Regions from separate parts of the Arthrobacter sp. TJ-270 genome, predicted to be linked through region 1. Evidence: riboswitches for the same ligand, from Rfam matches in the RefSeq annotation. Region 1 holds a riboswitch; the other holds the start of a gene.
What was found. A riboswitch is a leader RNA that binds a small molecule or an ion and turns the genes downstream of it on or off. The one in region 1 is predicted to bind S-adenosylmethionine.
Positions count from the first base shown of each region.

Region 1 (8,417 bases):
GGTCATCCTCGCAATCCGGAAGACCGCCGCGGCTACCCCCGAGGCACGCGCCACGGTCGGCCGGATCCAGCCGATTCCAGGGGGCACCAACGTGATCGCCTCCCGGGTGGACCTCTGGATAGACGTCCGGCACCCGGACGACGCCACCACCGCCGCGCTCGTGGAAACGATTCACGGCCAGGCCCAGAAAGCGGCGGCGTTTGAGGGGTGCAGGGCGGCACTGACCCGGGAGTCGGTGAGCGGAACCGTCACCTTCGACGGTGAACTCCAGCGGCAGTTGCAACTCGCCAACCCCGGCGCTCCGGGCCTGCCTACCGGCGCCGGGCACGACGCCGGCATCCTCGCCGCGCACGTGCCCTCGGCCATGCTGTACGTGCGCAACCCGACCGGCATCAGCCATTCGCCCGAGGAACACGTCGAATCCGACGACGCCGACTCCGGTGCAGTTGCCCTCGCCGACGTACTGGAGCGGCTGCTTTGAAAGCCGTGTGGTGTGAGCAGGCCTGGCTGGAGCCGGGAGACATCGCCGCCGGTGTCCGCGCCGAGATCGACGGTGACGGCATCGTCCGCCGGGTGACTCGCGGAAGTGAATGCGGACCCGGTGACCTGCGGCTGGACGGCGTTGTCTTCCCGGCAGCGGCCAACGCCCACTCCCATGCGTTCCACAGGGTTCTCCGCGGCCGAACCCACTCCGGTACCGGCACGTTCTGGACCTGGCGCGAAGCAATGTACCAGGCGGCAGGCGTCCTTACGCCGGAGTTGTACGAGGAACTGGCCACCGCTGTCTACACCGAGATGGTGACGGCCGGCTGGACCAGCGTCGCCGAGTTTCACTACCTGCACCACCGCCCGGACGGCACGCCGTACTCTCTGTCGGACAGCCGAAACGCGCACGGCGACGGTTCGCACGCCATGGAGTTCGCACTGGCCCGCGCCGCGGTCAACGCCGGCATCCGCCTGACGCTGCTGGACACCTGCTACCTCTCGTCCGGCTTCGGCGCGCCGGTCCTGCCGGAACAGGCCCGGTTCACCGATGGCAGTGCCGAGGTCTGGCTCTCCCGATGGCACTCCCTCCGCAAGGCGATCAGCGGGAGCTTCGATGCCTCCCAGGTATGCGTCGGCGCAGCCCTGCACTCCGTCCGAGCTGTCCATGAACGTGCACTCGTGCACATCGCACAGAACCTTCCGACGGACGTGCCGCTGCACATCCACCTCTCCGAGCAGCCCGCCGAGAACCGCGACTGCCTCGCCGCCAGCGGAACCACCCCGACCGGCCTGCTGGCCCGGCACCACCTGCTCTCGGACCGGCTGACGGCGGTTCACGCCACGCACCTGACCGCGGAGGACGTCGGCCTCCTCGGGCAGGCAGGGGTAACCGTGGCCATGTGTCCCACCACGGAAGCGGACCTCGCTGACGGCATCGGCCCGGCACGGGCACTGCAGGACGCCGGCGCGGTGGTGGCGCTGGGCACCGACCAGCACGCCGTCGTCGACCCCTGGCTTGAAATGCGGGCGCTGGAACACGGCGAGCGGCTGGCCGGCGGACAGCGCGGACGATTCTCACCCGCCGACCTGGTGCGAGCCGCCTCAGCGGGAGGCTCCAGAGCGCAGGGCCGCCCGGCGGCCGGGCTGGAACCGGGGCAGGTCTGCGACCTGGTGGCTCTTGACCCCGCGACAGCACGCACAGCCGGCTCCCACCCGGACCAGCTCCCACTGACGGCCACTGCGCAGGATGTCACCGCCGTCGTCGTCGGTGGGAAAGTGCTCGCCCGCAACGGGCATCACGTGAGGCTGGGAAATCCGGCCCGCTTGCTGGCTGACGCCGTCGCCCGGCTCGATGAGGAAGCAACGGCAGGGAAGGCACAGGCATGACGGGAACTACGGGTGAGGTCTCAACGCTGATCACCAACATCGGCGAACTCATGACGCAGGACGCCGAGCACCGCGTGCTGGCGGATGCCGCCGTCGTCCTGGAGGGCGAGCGCATCGCCTGGATCGGCCCCTCCCGGAACGCACCGGCAGCTGATGAACAGTACGACGCCGGCGGCCGCGCCTGCCTGCCAGGCTGGGTGGACAGCCACACCCACCTGGTGTTCGCCGGTGACCGCACCGCGGAATTCGAAGCACGGATGGCCGGGAAGTCGTACGCCGCCGGCGGCATCTCCGTCACGGTGGAGGCTACCCGCCGCGCATCGGACGAGGAACTGGGCGTCCTGGTAGCCCAGCGCGCTGACGAGGCTGCGTCCGCCGGCACTACCTACCTGGAAACCAAGACCGGCTATGGGCTCGATGTGGAGGAAGAGGCACGCAGCGCGCGGATTGCCGCCGCAACGGCCGACGAGGTGACCTTCCTCGGAGCGCATCTCGTCCCGCAGGGATGGTCCGCGGATGACTACGTGAGGACGGTCACCGGACCGATGCTGCGCGCCGTCCGCCCGTACGTGCAGTGGGCCGACGTCTTCTGCGAAACCGGCGCCTTCACACCCGAGCAGAGCAGGGAAGTACTCCGCGCCTGCAAGGAGGCCGGCCTGGGCCTGCGGGTACACGGCAACCAGCTGGGACCGGGGGAGGGGGTGCAGCTTGCGGTGGACGAGCAGGCGGCCAGCGTCGACCACGTGAACTACCTGACGTCGTCGGACATCGACGCGCTCGCCGCTTCGTGGGCGGATTGGGACGGCGGTGCCGGCGCCCGCGGCACCGTGGCCACGTGCCTGCCCGCCTGCGACCTGTCCACGCGGCAACCGCTCGCGCCCGCCCGCCGGCTACTGGACGCCGGCGTGCCGATCGCGCTCGCTTCGAACTGCAACCCCGGTACGTCCTACACCACGTCCATGGCCTTCTGCGTGGCTACGGCCGTGCTGCAGATGGGCCTCACCGTCCACGAGGCTGTTCGCGCAGCCACCTACGGAGGTGCCCTCGCCCTCCACCGGGACCAAACCACGCACGACGCCGGCTCCCTTGCCCGCGGCTCGGCCGCGGGGAGCTCGCTCGCCGTGGGTTCCCTTGCAGTGGGCCACCGGGCGGACCTGCAGGTATTGGATGCCCCCTCCGCAACTCACCTCGCGTACCGCCCCGGAATGCAGTTGACCCGCGCGGTATGGCGCCGCGGACACCGCCTGCGTTGAAAAACTTCACGGGGAGGGGGTCTTCTGCGGGCTTTGGCTGGCGGGGGACCGTACGGCACCATGAAGGCATGCCAACCGCCGAAACCAGCCAGCCGTCGTCGTTGTTGCCGGCTGCCGGCCGGAAGAGGATCAAAGCCGAAATCCTGATTGTCCTGGGCCTGTCCCTCGGGCAGGCGGGTGTCTATGCCGTGGTTGAGCTGATTGACAAGCTGACCCGCGCACCGCTGTCTGTGCAGACGACGAGGCTCAATCCCACCCTCGACGACCGGCAGTACTTCGACCTCACCTATCAGCTACTGGGGATCTTCTTCGCGCTGGTACCCGTGGTGCTGGTGCTCTTCCTGCTCACCGAGCCGGGGAAATCGGCGTTCCGCCGGATCGGCTTCACATTCAGCAAGCCGAAAGTCGACTTCGGTCTGGGAGTGGCGCTGGCAATGGTGATCGGCGTAGGAACCCTCGGGGTCTACGCCGCAGGGCGGGCGCTCGGTGTCACCACAGCGATCATTCCGACGGCGCTGGACACCTACTGGTGGACCTTGCCGGTGCTCGTGCTTTCAGCGATCCGCCATGCCGTGCTGGAAGAAGTGATCGTGGTGGGCTATCTTTTCGAGCGGCTCAGGGAACTGGGGTGGTCGGTCCCGGCGATCATTGTGACCTCAGCGCTCCTGCGCGGGAGCTACCACCTGTATCAAGGGATCGGGCCGTTCATCGGCAACGTAATCATGGGCCTGATCTTCGGGTACGCCTACACGCGCACCAGGCGGGTCATGCCGCTGGTGGTCGCTCATGCGTTCCTCGACATTGCGGGCTTTGTCGGCTTTGCTCTGTTCGGCCCTGCCATCGGCATCGGGAACTAGCTCGGCGCGAGGCGGGCCCTGACTAGATCCTGACGGAGCCCTTCGGGGTCTCGAACGTGACCGACATGATGCCCGGTGTGCCGTTGGGGGCGATCCACTCCACGTCAACGTCGTCCAGGGGGTGGTTGGCGGGGGTGCCGAGCCATTCCGTCACACGCTCGGCGGACCCTGCGATGGTCAGCGCCCTGAGGCGCACCGACGCGGGCCGCGCCTGGGACGGGTGGAGGGACTCCGTGCCGTCATCCCAGCGGATCATGTAGGGAACCTGCGGGTCAGCGATCAGGCCTTTGATGCCGATCTGCTGCCAGGTCAGCTCCTGACCATCAGGGAACTTGCGGTTACCGGGTACGGCGCTGCGGCCCAGTCGCTCTTCGAAAGGTGCAAGATCGTCAACGGCCACACACCAGCCCATCCAGCCGCCGCCGGCCTCGGACCGGGCACGCACGGCCTGGCCGAAAGGTGCCTTGTCCGACGCAGGATGGTCGAGTACCTCGACAACCTCCAGGTACTGGCCGTTGGCCAGTGGGCAAATCATGTTGCGGGTGCCGAACCGGGGGTGTACTCCACCCTTCACGAATTCCACGCCCAGGGCGTCGGAAATCCGGTCCGCAGTGGCCGTCAGGCCGTCGGGTTCGCAGGCATAAGACACATGATCCAGGCGCATGGCCCCATTTTGGCACTTTGTGATGCACGCCTCGACTTAGGGTTACCTAAGTCATAGCTATCGGGGTGAAGTGCCCAAGCAAACCCCAAGGTCAGCCACGGATAGTGGAGCGGACAGGGAGCCCGGTTCCGAGACCGCCGGAGTTTCCTGCAGGGACGCCCACTGGGCGTCCCCCTTGAGTGGGGCGGCCCGTTGCCCATAGACGGAGGCGGCCCCACTCAAGCGTTCCCGCCGGCCCAGTGAACGCCGGACCATTTCACCGCGAGTCACAATACTTGCCCTTTCCCATCCTGGTCGGGTTTTCTTGTACGAGGTCACGAGTGACAGTGCGGTGGGTTCCTTCCCGCCACCAGCCCCGGCTTACTGTCCGGCAACCCTCCTCTCGCGGTGGGGTGCCCCGGGTGACGACCAGGCCCTGCACGAGGTGTGCAGGAGCAAGCACGATTCACAAAGGCGGCAGGTTTGACAGGGATCACCACAGCGGAACCGCACCACGAGGCGGAGTTCGTTGACGGCGTCGTCGTGCCGCGGCTTTCCATCGGCCCCCTCACGCTGGAAACCGGGGGGCACCTGCCCGACGTCGTTCTGGCCTACGAGACGTGGGGCACCCTCAACGCGGACGCCTCCAATGCGGTGCTCATTGAGCACGCGCTCACGGGCAGTTCGCACGTCGCCAGGGGAGATTCAACAGAAGACGGCTGGTGGGACGGCCTGGTTGGTCCCGGCAGGACCATCGACACCGACAGGTACTTCGTCGTGTCCATCAATATGCTGGGCGGCTGCTACGGGTCCACGGGCCCCGCGTCGCTCGATCCGGAGGGCAGGCCGTGGGGCTCGAGGTTTCCCTTCGTCACCATCCGCGATTCCGTGCGCGCCGAGGCGCTGCTCGCGGACCTTCTGGGTATTGACTCGTGGCACTCGGTGCTCGGCGGCTCCATGGGAGGCGCGCGGGCGCTTGAGTGGGCAGTGACCTACCCGAAACGCGTTCAGCGCTGCGCCGTCATCGCCTGCGGAGCGGCAAGCACGGCTGAGCAGATCGCCTTCGCGCAGGCTCAGGTACAGGCAATCAGGCTCGATCCGCGGTTCGCCGGCGGCGACTACTACGGATCGGCCGGTCCGGAGCACGGATTGGGTCTGGCACGGCGGATCGCACATATCACGTACCGCTCGGAGGCCGAGTTCGGCCACCGGTTCGGCCGCGCGGCCCAGGGCATTGAGGAACCTTTCGGGTCACCTCTGCCGCATGGCCGCGGCCGCTACCAGGTGGAGAGCTACCTGGACCATCAGGCGGACAAGCTGGTTGGACGGTTCGATGCCAACAGCTACCTGATCCTCACCGAGGCGCTGATGAGCCACGACGTCGCACGCGGCCGCGGCAGCCTGACCACCGCGCTGGCCGATGCCACGGCGAAGTTCTTCGTCGCGGCGGTTGCCTCCGACCGGCTGTACTGGCCCTCCCAGTCGCATGAGCTGGCATCCGCCCTGCCCGGCAACGTGGCCGTGCACACCATCGCCTCACCAATCGGACATGATGCGTTCCTCACCGAGATAGCTCAGCTCGAACCGGCGCTTGAGGCCGCGTTCTACCACGACGACGACGGCGCGTGAGTTCCGAGTCAATGGTGTCCTGACTTCCGATTGCCGCCTCGCCGCGCATGCACCCGGTTTCACCAGGATCCTGGTCCACCCGGAAACGTGGGCCGTGCTCAGCGTCGGCAGGGACAGGTACCGGCCACCCAAACACCTGCAGGACTGGGTACGAATCACCAACCCCACCTGCGTCCATCCCGGCTGCAACCGCTCATCGATGTCCTGCGAAATCGACCACGTCACTCCATGGGCGCACGGCGGGAAAACTGCCCTTCACAATCTCCAACCCAGGTGCAAGCTCCGCTACATGCTCAAAACCGAAGGCGTCTGGCCCGCCGGACACGACGACGCCGGCGCACCGGGCATCACTTCATTCGGCGGCAAACCTACACCACCCTGGCCGAACCGCCACCACCCTTCTGGCGAGATTCGTGGGCGGCGCGTTGCAGAAAAGGGTCCAGGTGCAACACAAGAGCCGACGCTATTTGGCCGTGCCTCGGGACAACCTGCGTTGTCTGGAGTAGCGCCGCGTGGACCCGTGCCACTATGGAGCAATGACAAATTCTCTCTCGCCCGACGGCTCCGCTGTGTCCGCTTCCGGAATTGTCCCTGAACCTGGAAATGCACCAGGAAACGCGCCAGTGGTTGTCTGGTCGAAACCCGAGGATGAGCGCGAGGGTACGCCCCTGCTCGTGCTGCTGCACGGTCACATGGCCAACGAGGAAGACCTGATGGGCATCCTCGAGTTCCTGCCGGACGAATTCACGGTGGCTTCCCTCCGCGCACCCGTAGCCCAGGGGCCGGGTTTCACCTGGTTCCCGTTGATGCAGGACGCCGCCTATTCCGTCGACAAGGTCACCTCAGCGGTCCAGGATGTCATCGACTGGGTGGACTCCATCAAGGAGGCGCACTCAAGTGTGACCCTGCTCGGCTTCTCGATGGGCATGGCTGTGGCCAGCTCCATGTTGCGTGCCCGCCCTACCGACTATGCTGCCGTCGTCGGGCTTTCCGGCTTCGTGGTTCCGGCGGAGGACAGCGGGTTCTTTCACGACAGTGAGTTGGCCGCCAATCCTGTGCCGTTCTTCTGGGGCCGCGACCAGGAAGACCCGGTCATCCCGGCGGACAGGATCGAGTTCACCCATGGCTGGCTCAACCGCCACGTGAAGCTCACCAAGGTTCTCTACGCGGGCATGTATCACAGCATCAACGCCCAGGAACTGAAGCACGTCCGGGAGTTCCTGCAGATGGTCGTACCCGGGGTCGTCCGCAGATAACCCCATGTGGCCGCGTACTAGCGGGCTAGACTCCCGGATATGGGAAAAGAATCGCTCTGGGAGGCAGGAAAGCGCCAGGATCCCGACCGCTCAGCGACCTATATCCGGCGTTTTGAGCAGCTGAACGCGCAAGGCACGGATCTGCACGGGGAAGCACGCTTCATTGACGCGCTGGCTGCCCGAAATTCCCGCATCCTCGACGCCGGCTGCGGGCAGGGCCGAGTCGGCGGTGAGCTTGCCCGGCGGGGCCATACAGTGGTCGGGGTTGATGCCGACGCTGAACTGGTCGAAGCTGCCCGCGCGGCCCATCCGGAGTCTGCCTGGCTGCTGGGGGATCTGGCTGAGTTGGACCTGCCTGCGTGCGGTACCGCGGAACCCTTCGACGTGATCGTCTGCGCGGGGAACGTCCTACCTTTTCTGGCCCCGGGTACGTCGCGGGAGGTTCTAACCCGCTTGCACCGCCATCTGGCAAAGGACGGGCGCTTGATTGTCGGGTTCGGCGCAGGGCGCGGCTACACCGTCGACACCTTCCGCGCTGACGCGGCCGGTGCCGGGCTCACCGTACCGCTGCGCCTGGCTACCTGGGACCTGAGGGTCTGGACGCCGTCGTCGGATTTCCTCGTTGCAGTGTGCGAGGCCGAAGGCGCGGAATAACAGTTGTGCCAATTCTTACCTCCCTGCCGTCACCAGCGATCTGTTGAGGACAGGTCGTTGTGGAGCTATCCCTGCACTATGGTGACGGTAACCCCGTTCACAGTCACCGAATCACCCGGGTGAAGCTGTCGTCCGCGGCGGTCCTCGATCTCACCATTGACCTTCACCAGGCCGTTCTCGATCAGCTCCTTGGCCTCCACACCGTCCTCGGCAAGGTTGGCCAGTTTGATCAGCTGACCCAGCCGGATCATTG
Region 1 covers NZ_JBZCNB010000002.1:383,707-392,123, forward strand. The annotation lists gene AC4D2M_RS06430 (allantoate amidohydrolase) at 1-481, shown strand, start outside; gene AC4D2M_RS06435 (formimidoylglutamate deiminase) at 478-1,872, shown strand; gene hutI (imidazolonepropionase) at 1,869-3,125, shown strand; gene AC4D2M_RS06445 (CPBP family intramembrane glutamic endopeptidase) at 3,194-3,982, shown strand; gene AC4D2M_RS06450 (VOC family protein) at 4,005-4,646, opposite strand; SAM riboswitch class IV at 4,959-5,093, shown strand; gene metX (homoserine O-acetyltransferase MetX) at 5,109-6,254, shown strand; gene AC4D2M_RS06460 (HNH endonuclease signature motif containing protein) at 6,349-6,849, shown strand; gene AC4D2M_RS06465 (alpha/beta hydrolase) at 6,791-7,510, shown strand; gene AC4D2M_RS06470 (class I SAM-dependent methyltransferase) at 7,550-8,164, shown strand; gene AC4D2M_RS06475 (RNA-binding S4 domain-containing protein) at 8,230-8,417, opposite strand, start outside.

Region 2 (8,417 bases), on a different contig from region 1:
GTTACCAGGACTGGATTCAGTTCCTCGCCATCGAGCGTCTTCCGGCCGGAGATGACGGCCACCGGCTCCACGCACGGTACATCCAGGCGCTGTAGCTTGCGGAGCATGTGGTACTCGTGCCGGGCGATGTGCTCACTGGTCTCCTTCACGGCGATCACGGATCCACCCAGATGTGCGAAACGCACGATGTGCCGGGAGATGCCTCGAGGAAGCGCGGCGAGGTACTCAGAGGGCCATTCTTCAAGCGCGAGGTGCCACGGCAGGTCGAGCAACTCGGGGTCGGTCGCCGCTGCGGTGATGTTGAGCGATCCCAGCGAGCCTTCGTCGAGTGCGCTGCGGGTCCGGGGCAACTTGCCGGGCTGATCGTAGTCCGTTGGCTCGTGATGCCAGTTGGCCTGGTTCGAATCAGTCATGGTGATTTTATCTGTCCTAAAAACGACGGTGGCCCCTTTCGGTTGAGTTTACCGTCAACCGAAAGGGGCCATCGCGGGATGTTTACCGAACCGCTAAGAGGGCGGGATGTTACACGTGGTCAGCCAGGCGGAGCCCGTCCTTGGTGTCGAACAGGTGCGTGTGACCCTTCACCGGCCGCACGTACACGGTGTCGCCCTTCCTCGGAGGGCGGCGTCCGTCGACGCGTGCCACGATGTCGTGATCCTGGCCGTTGAGCGAGGTGTGTCCGTAAAGGTATGCGTCAGCGCCGAGTTCCTCGACGACGTCAACCTCAACCCGCAAGCCTTCACCGGCGCCGACGAGGCCCAGGTCTTCGGGACGGACACCCAGAGTCACGGTGCTGCCGTGTGCGTTGCCCAGGACATCGCGGGGAATCGGGTAGGTGGTGTCACCGAACTGTACGCCGGCCTCCGTGGTGGGCAGCTCGAGCAGGTTCATGGCCGGGGAGCCGATGAAGCCGGCAACGAAGACATTCTTCGGGCGCTCGTACAGGTTGCGCGGGGTGTCGACCTGCTGGAGGATGCCGTCCTTCAGGACTGCGACACGGTCACCCATGGTCATGGCCTCAACCTGATCGTGGGTGACGTACACGGTGGTGACACCGAGGCGGCGGGTCAGCGAAGCGATCTGCGTACGGGTCTGAACGCGGAGCTTGGCGTCGAGGTTCGACAGCGGCTCATCCATGAGGAAGACCTGCGGGTTACGCACGATTGCGCGGCCCATTGCAACACGCTGGCGCTGACCGCCGGAGAGAGCCTTTGGCTTGCGGTCGAGGTAGTCCTCGAGGTCGAGAAGCTTCGCGGCTTCGCGGACCCGCTGGGCACGCTCTTCCTTGGCGATGCCCGCAATCTTCAGCGCGAAGCCCATGTTGTCGGCAACGGACATGTGAGGGTACAGCGCGTAGTTCTGGAAAACCATCGCGATGTCGCGGTCTTTCGGGGGAACGTCGGTGACGTCGCGGTCACCGATGAGGATGCGGCCGGAGTTGACGTCTTCCAGGCCGGCCAGCATGCGGAGTGAGGTGGACTTTCCGCAACCGGAGGGTCCGACGAGAACGAGGAATTCGCCGTCTGCGATCTCGATGTTGAGCTTGTCTACAGCGGGCTTTTCAGTGCCCGGGTACAGGCGCGTAGCCTGGTCAAACGTTACCGTTGCCATTTTTTCTTATCCTTTTCACGGGCAGGTACGTGCCCGACGATCCGTAGTGAATGGAAATATTCAATTGGAGCGATTCAGTTCGCAGGCCGAGTTCGACCTACCGTGAACTGGGTCACAAGAAGAGAGTATGGCACGAAGTCAGGCAGAGGCGCCAGCACCGCGTAACGTGACCAACTCCTGCAGCACCTCAACGAGCTGTTCCGGAGAGGTGATCCGGTAGGGCGCAGCCGTCTGCCCGTCGCCGACCTTGATACCGACATCCGGTGCGGTGAGGATGTTGAAGGCATGCTCGTCGGTGACATCATCACCGGCAAAAACGACGGCGGTGGCGCCCGTCAACTCGCGCAGTGACCGCAAGCCTTTGCCCTTGTCAGCCTGCACAACGGACAGCTCAAGGACATTCTTGCCGTGGCTCAGGTGGACACCTTCCAACGAGGACAGTTCGGTGCGCGCAACCGAAGCAGCTGACTCGGCCGTCTCGGCATCAGCGGTCCTGGTATGGAGAACGACGCCGGCCGGTTTCAGTTCCAGCAGCGTGCCGGGGTGGGCATCGACAACCTTCCGAATGGCATCGGTGGCATTTCGGAGTATCTCGGCTTGTGAAGGAGTCAGCTCGAGTGGCGCACCGTCGGGGCCGGTCCAGGTTTCGGCGCCGTGGCTGCCGATGAGCAGGGTTTCCGGTTCGGGGGAGGCAACCAGGCGCAGGCTGTCCAGCGCGCGCCCGGAGATGAGCGCCGTCGTCGTGCGTGGAAGTTGCGCCAGTTCACGCAGAGCTGCCGCAGATCCGGGCAGTGCGCGGGCATCCTCCGCACGGTCAACCAACGGCGACATGGTGCCGTCGAAGTCGAGGGCGATCAGCAGCGTGTCCGTGGCGGCCGCCGTCGCCAGCGCGGAAAGCAGTTCTGGGCTCAGCGATTCAGACAAGGAGTTCCTCCCGGGTGCCGTTCTGCAGTTCGGAGAGGAACGCCTTTGACCAGCGTTCGACGTCGTTCTGCAGCACTTGGCGCCGCATGGTCCGCATGCGGCGGCTTGCCTCGGACGGGGTCATCTCGAGCGCGGCGAGAATGGCACTCTTGAGCCCGTCGATATCGTGTGGGTTAACCAGAATGGCCTGACGCAGCGTGTCTGCCGCCCCGGCGAACTCGCTGAGCACCAGTGCACCGCGGTTGCCCGTCCGCGCCGCGACGTACTCTTTCGCGACCAGGTTCATGCCGTCGCGCAGCGCGGTCACAAGCATGACGTCGGCAGCCAGGTACAGCGCGACCATCTCCTCCACGGGGTAGCTGTGGTGGAGGTAGCGGATGGCTGTGTTGGCGATGGTGTCGTAGGTGCCGTTGATGCGTCCGACGGCGCCTTCCACCTCTTCGCGGAGCAGCCGATACTGTTCCACCCGTTCCCGGCTGGGGCTTGCCACCTGAATGAGCGCAGCGTCCTCGACCTGGACCATGTCGTCGGCGAGGAGTTCCTCGTATGCTTTCAGGCGGTGACCGATGCCCTTGGTGTAGTCGAGGCGGTCAACACCGAGCAGAATGTGCTTGGGATTCCCGAGTTCACGGCGGATTTCCTGGGAGCGTTCGATGATGTCCGGGCGGTTCGCCAGGTCGACGATGCGCTGCACGTCGATGGAGATCGGGAAGGCCTCGGCCCGCGATACGTAGTCAGGTGCACCGTCCGCGCCCTTCACCTGCACCTGCTGCTGACGGACCGCGAGCCCAAGGAAGCGGCGCACGCAGCGCAGGAAGTTGCTGGCATCGCTCGGCCGTTGGAAGCCGATCAGGTCGGCGCCGAGCAGGCCTTCGATGACCTGGCGGCGCCACGGGAGTTGCGCATAGATCTCCAGCGGAGGGAAAGGAATGTGGTTGAAGAAACCGATCTTCAGATCCGGTCGGGCTTCGCGGAGGAGCTTGGGAACGAGCTGGAGTTGGTAATCCTGCACCCACACGGTGGCGCCTTCGGCTGCTACGGCTGCGGTCGCCGCTGCAAAGCGCTCGTTGACCTTCCGGTATGAATCCCACCAGTGGCGGTGGAACTCGGGCGGTGCTATGACGTCGTGGTACAGCGGCCAGAGCGTGGCGTTCGAAAAGCCTTCATAGTAGAACTCGACTTCATCTTCGCTCAGGGGGACGGGAACGAGCCGGATGTCAGTGTGGTCGAAGGCTTCGAGGGTCTCGTCAGCAGCACCATGCCACCCCACCCACGCGCCGTCGGCCTTCTCCATGACGGGAGCCAGCGCGGTGACCAGCCCGCCGGGTGACCGCCGCCAGGTGCCGTTGCCGTCGTCGTCGGTCACGCGATCAACCGGAAGCCGGTTGGACACGACAATGAACTCGAACTCACCGTACGTTGTGTCACCTGATTGCATACTGTCTCCCTGACGATGGTAGGCCTACTTATGACTTTAGCTGGTTGGGCGGCGCGGCCGCGCGGCGGGGAAGCGCTCAGCTACGTCGCCTAAAGTGGGTCGAAGACGGAACCGATGTGAACAACGAGGACTGATGACGCCCAGTAATCCCAGACCCAGCAAGGCCCAGCGGAAGTCGGAGGCGCGGCAGGAGATGGAGACGCGGCAGCAGCGGGCATCCTTCCTCATCAAGTGGGGAGTTGTGGCGGCCGTCGTTGCCATTCTCGTGATCGTCGGTCTCATCGTCGCCGGGAACATGCGCAACGAGGTCCCCGATGCAGGTCCGGCCCCTGAACATGGCAACGAGTACGGCGGGATCGCACTGACGTCCACGACCGAGCTTGCGCCCACCACCGTGGACACCGTCGACGTCGCCACACTGCCGGAGGAAGCGCCCAGCCCAGCGGGGCCGCCGCCCGGTGTGGCTGCGACCAGTGCTGACGAGCCGGTGCAGATAGTGGCCTACATCGACGTGAACTGCGTGCACTGTGCCAACTTCGAGCGCACTCACGCGGAGCAGATACAAACCTGGCTCGATGAGGGCGCCATCACTTTCGAGTACCGGAACGTTGCGTACCTCGACCCCAACTCGCAGACGGACTATTCCTCCCGGGGTGCTGCCGCCCTTGCCTGCGTTGCGGATAGCTCGCCGCCGGCCTACTGGGACTTCTCAACGGCACTGTTCGGTAATTTCGAGAACGGCGAACTGTCCGATGCGGAACTCGCGGAGATGGCCACAACTGCCGGTGCCGGGGACATCACGGCCTGCCTCGATGACAATACTTTCCGACCGTGGGTGAAATTCGGAACCCAGGCAGCCGAAACCTACGGGGTCAACGGCACTCCCACTGTGTTCGTCGACGGTGAGGAGGTACCGGACGCGGTGAGCGACTTTGCAACGGTCACCCGGGAGAAGGTCGAAGCCAGGAACTGAGAATTTCCAAGCCCACTGATTTCCCGCCGACCGCGGCGCTGGGCTAATCTTGTGTAGCGCCGTTGGAAGTTCATTTACGACGACGGCGCCTGCTGGCTCAGCCAGTCCGCCTCCTTAGCTCAGTTGGCCAGAGCACCTGTCTTGTAAACAGGGGGTCGCCGGTTCGAATCCGGCAGGGGGCTCCACTAAGAAGGCTGGTTGACTGCCGCAACACCGCTAGCTCCGCGAGGCCTCGTTGCCGGCCGACAGACCTAACCGGGACATTAGGGGAAGCGGCGCGTGCTCCAACCGCTGAAGAAGAGGTAAGCTCCCGCGCCTGCTGCGAGGAAACCCAGGACACCGAGAATGGTCAGCTGCATGCTGATTCCAGCGATGATTAGTCCGAAGCCGGCCAGGATGGTCAGCAGCCCATAAACTTCGCGCGCGCCGATACGCTTGGATGGTCCCGCGTCTTGTAACTTGTGGGCCAGATCGGGGTCCTCTGCCGCGAGCTCCTCTTCGAGCTCCCGTAGGCGTCTACGCTCTTCATCCGATAGCGGCATCAACGGCCTTCTTGTCCCTGGTCTTGCGGAGCTTCACCGACAGGGAACGGCGCGTAACAGCGACGGACCCGGCGATGACTTTCATAATGCTTGCTCTGTATCCAGTATGGTCCTTGCCCGGGGGAGAGCACAGAGCGACCTATGGATCTCGAAAGTGGGAATTGGTCAGGCTTTAGCAGCGCTCATCCCATTCACCGCTCTAAGCTTCGTGGGATGCTTCGTTTCGGTTCATGACGGGGTGTTTTTGGGTGGGGGCTGACAGTGCCACCATGATGGTGGGAGCCTCTTCTGTTGGTGCTCGGCCTGTGGCCGTGGAGAGGGCGTGCCTGCGTCACCGGTGGATTTAGAGCCCTAAACCCCACCATCCAGAGCAGCTGAGAGACCTGCCTCCCTGACGCTGCAGCTTCCCCCGGACCTCCCATCCGGAACGGTGCTAATGGCAGGACCGATGGAAGGAACAGCACCATGACAACTGACCGCATTCACACCAGCCACGCCGGTTCCCTGCCGCGCACACCGGAACTGATCGCCGCCAACGCCGCCAGAACCCTCGCTGAGGATGGCTTCACCCTGCAGCGAACCCCGGAATTCGAGGGCCTGCTCACCTCCGCCGTGGTGGACCTCGTCCAGTGGCAGAAGGACCTCGGAATTACCATCCCGGGGGATGGCGAGTACGGCAAGGCCATGTCGAATGCCGTGGACTACGGCGCCTGGTGGACCTACAGCTTCCAGCGTACCGCCGGTCTTGAACTGACGGACTACAACCCGATCCTCGCCGATGCCGTGCGCAGCGAACCCGGCGCGATCAAACTGACGTCGTTCGCGGATCGGCGCGACTGGACTCGCTTCGCAGCAGCGTATCAGGACCCTGAGAGCGGAATCCAGCTTGGCAAAAACGCCACGGCGTTCCCCTCCGCTACCGGTCCAATTTCATACATCGGCCAGGATGCACTGGCCTCGGACATAGCGAACCTCAAGGTAGGCCTTGACGCGGCGAACGTCCGAACGGGGTTCATCACCGCACTTTCGCCGGGGTCGGCGAGCAGGATCGGCAACGATTACTACGCCAGCGAGGAAGAGTTCATCTATGCATGGGCCGACGTGCTGCGCGAGGAATACCGGGCCATCGTCGACGCCGGTCTCATCGTCCAGATCGATGACCCCTCCCTCGCTGAGAACTGGGATCAGATCAACCCCGAACCCAGCGTCGAGGACTACCAGCGCTTCACCCGCATTCGGGTGGAGGCCCTCAACTACGCACTGCGGGGCCTGCCGGAGGACCAGGTCCGAGTGCACGTGTGCTGGGGATCCTGGCATGGTCCGCACACGACGGATCTAGAGTTCCGGCACATATTGGACCTTGTGCTGAGCATCAACGCCGGGTCGTACTCCTTCGAGGCCGCGAACGCGCGCCACGAACACGAGTGGGCCCTTTGGCAGGACACCACGCTGCCGGACGGAAAACTCATAGTGCCCGGTGTCGTCTCCCATGCGACGAACGTGGTTGAACACCCTGAGCTGGTCGCGCAGCGCATCGAACGCTTCGCGAGCTTGGTAGGGCGCGAGAATGTCATCGCCTCGACCGACTGCGGCCTCGGAGGGCGACTCCACCCGCAGATCGCCACAGCCAAGCTTGAAGCTTTGGGCCGCGGGGCGCAGATCGCCTCAAACAAGTTGTTCGGCCGTTCAGCGACGCTGATCTAACCGTACAAAACACCCTAGGGAACTCTGAGCGGGACGACACGTCGTTGATGTGTCGTCCCGCTGCATGTCGTCTGGGGCGGCGGATGCCGGTCCGGAATCGTTCATTCTGTAACAGAGCGAGCTTGGGCGATCCTTAGTGCAGCGTCCTGCGCTCGCTGTTGCTCCGCGGTGACGACCACTCCCGGCAAATGCCCCGCGGTCGCGATCATGGCGCGCAGCTCGGCAAGGGTATACGGGGTGGGGCGTCTACTGTGAGCCATGTAGTGGCAGTTCGGGCACAACGGGACCAGATCGGTGATCGGGTCGATCTCATAGTCGGGCCCAAGTAAGGAGGCCGGCACCGTGTGGTGGACGTGAATGAATCCGGCGCCCTCAGCGCCATACTTGGCCTCGTAATCGAAACCGCAGGCATGACAGTTCGGCCCGTGATGGGCGATCGCGACGGCTCTCGTTTCGGGACTGCGCTCGTACCGGTTGGTCGGAACGCGAATCAACGCGGCCTCCGGATATGAGCCCGGGAGCGGGTCCAGGGTATTCGCGCTCGGAGACGCACCGTCCAGAACATGTTCTGCCCAGACCGCCCTCATTGCCGCCTCCGCGTTGGACTGGATCTGCTTGCCCGAGGTGATTGCTGTCTTCCAATCGATGTTGGGAATCCGAGCCACCAGTTCATCCATGCGCAGCTGTTCGCCCTCGGGCAGGAGAAGGTCGAACTGCACGCCGACATGCAGGCGGGGGCTGTCACTGTTCGGATCGGAAAGTGTCACCGCTGACGGTTGATCAATCGTGAATCCGTGCCCGATCAAACCTCGCTGGTTGGGCCTACCCCCATGCACGAACAACCAGGTTTCAGTACCAACAGGCAAGGGCTTCCCGATGACGAGCGGCCAGCGCTCCACATGCCACCCGGAACGCCGCACCTCTGCAACTATCGTTGGATAGAACCCACCCCAGTTCCCCCTATCCGGGTCCCAGCCCAGAAGTACTGCCGTCATGAGGTCAGTGTGTCACTCAGGCGGCAGACTTGCGACGGCGCTGCGTTCCTGGCGGTTGACGGCGCAGGCGGGCGCTTCGGATGAGGTGACGTTTGTCAGCCGACCAGACGCTTTGCGCGTTCGACGGCCTTTCTAAGCTCGTCCTGCTTTGCCTTGCGGGACAATGACTGCGGGCCGACACCCGGGGCCTTGATTACGGTGACCCGGGGGACCCGGTCTTGTAGATGCTT
Region 2 covers NZ_JBZCNB010000006.1:4,007-12,423, forward strand. The annotation lists gene AC4D2M_RS11850 (DUF4032 domain-containing protein) at 1-413, opposite strand, end outside; gene AC4D2M_RS11855 (ABC transporter ATP-binding protein) at 523-1,611, opposite strand; gene otsB (trehalose-phosphatase) at 1,750-2,535, opposite strand; gene otsA (alpha,alpha-trehalose-phosphate synthase (UDP-forming)) at 2,528-3,973, opposite strand; gene AC4D2M_RS11870 (DsbA family protein) at 4,107-4,946, shown strand; tRNA gene AC4D2M_RS11875 (tRNA-Thr) at 5,055-5,131, shown strand; gene AC4D2M_RS11880 (DUF3040 domain-containing protein) at 5,210-5,488, opposite strand; SAM riboswitch class I at 5,847-5,943, shown strand; gene AC4D2M_RS11885 (cobalamin-independent methionine synthase II family protein) at 5,954-7,192, shown strand; gene AC4D2M_RS11890 (HNH endonuclease) at 7,294-8,187, opposite strand; gene AC4D2M_RS11895 (uracil-DNA glycosylase family protein) at 8,283-8,417, opposite strand, start outside.
Region 2: linked by a shared signal. The riboswitch ahead of AC4D2M_RS11885 (cobalamin-independent methionine synthase II family protein) and the one ahead of metX (homoserine O-acetyltransferase MetX) in region 1 are both predicted to bind S-adenosylmethionine.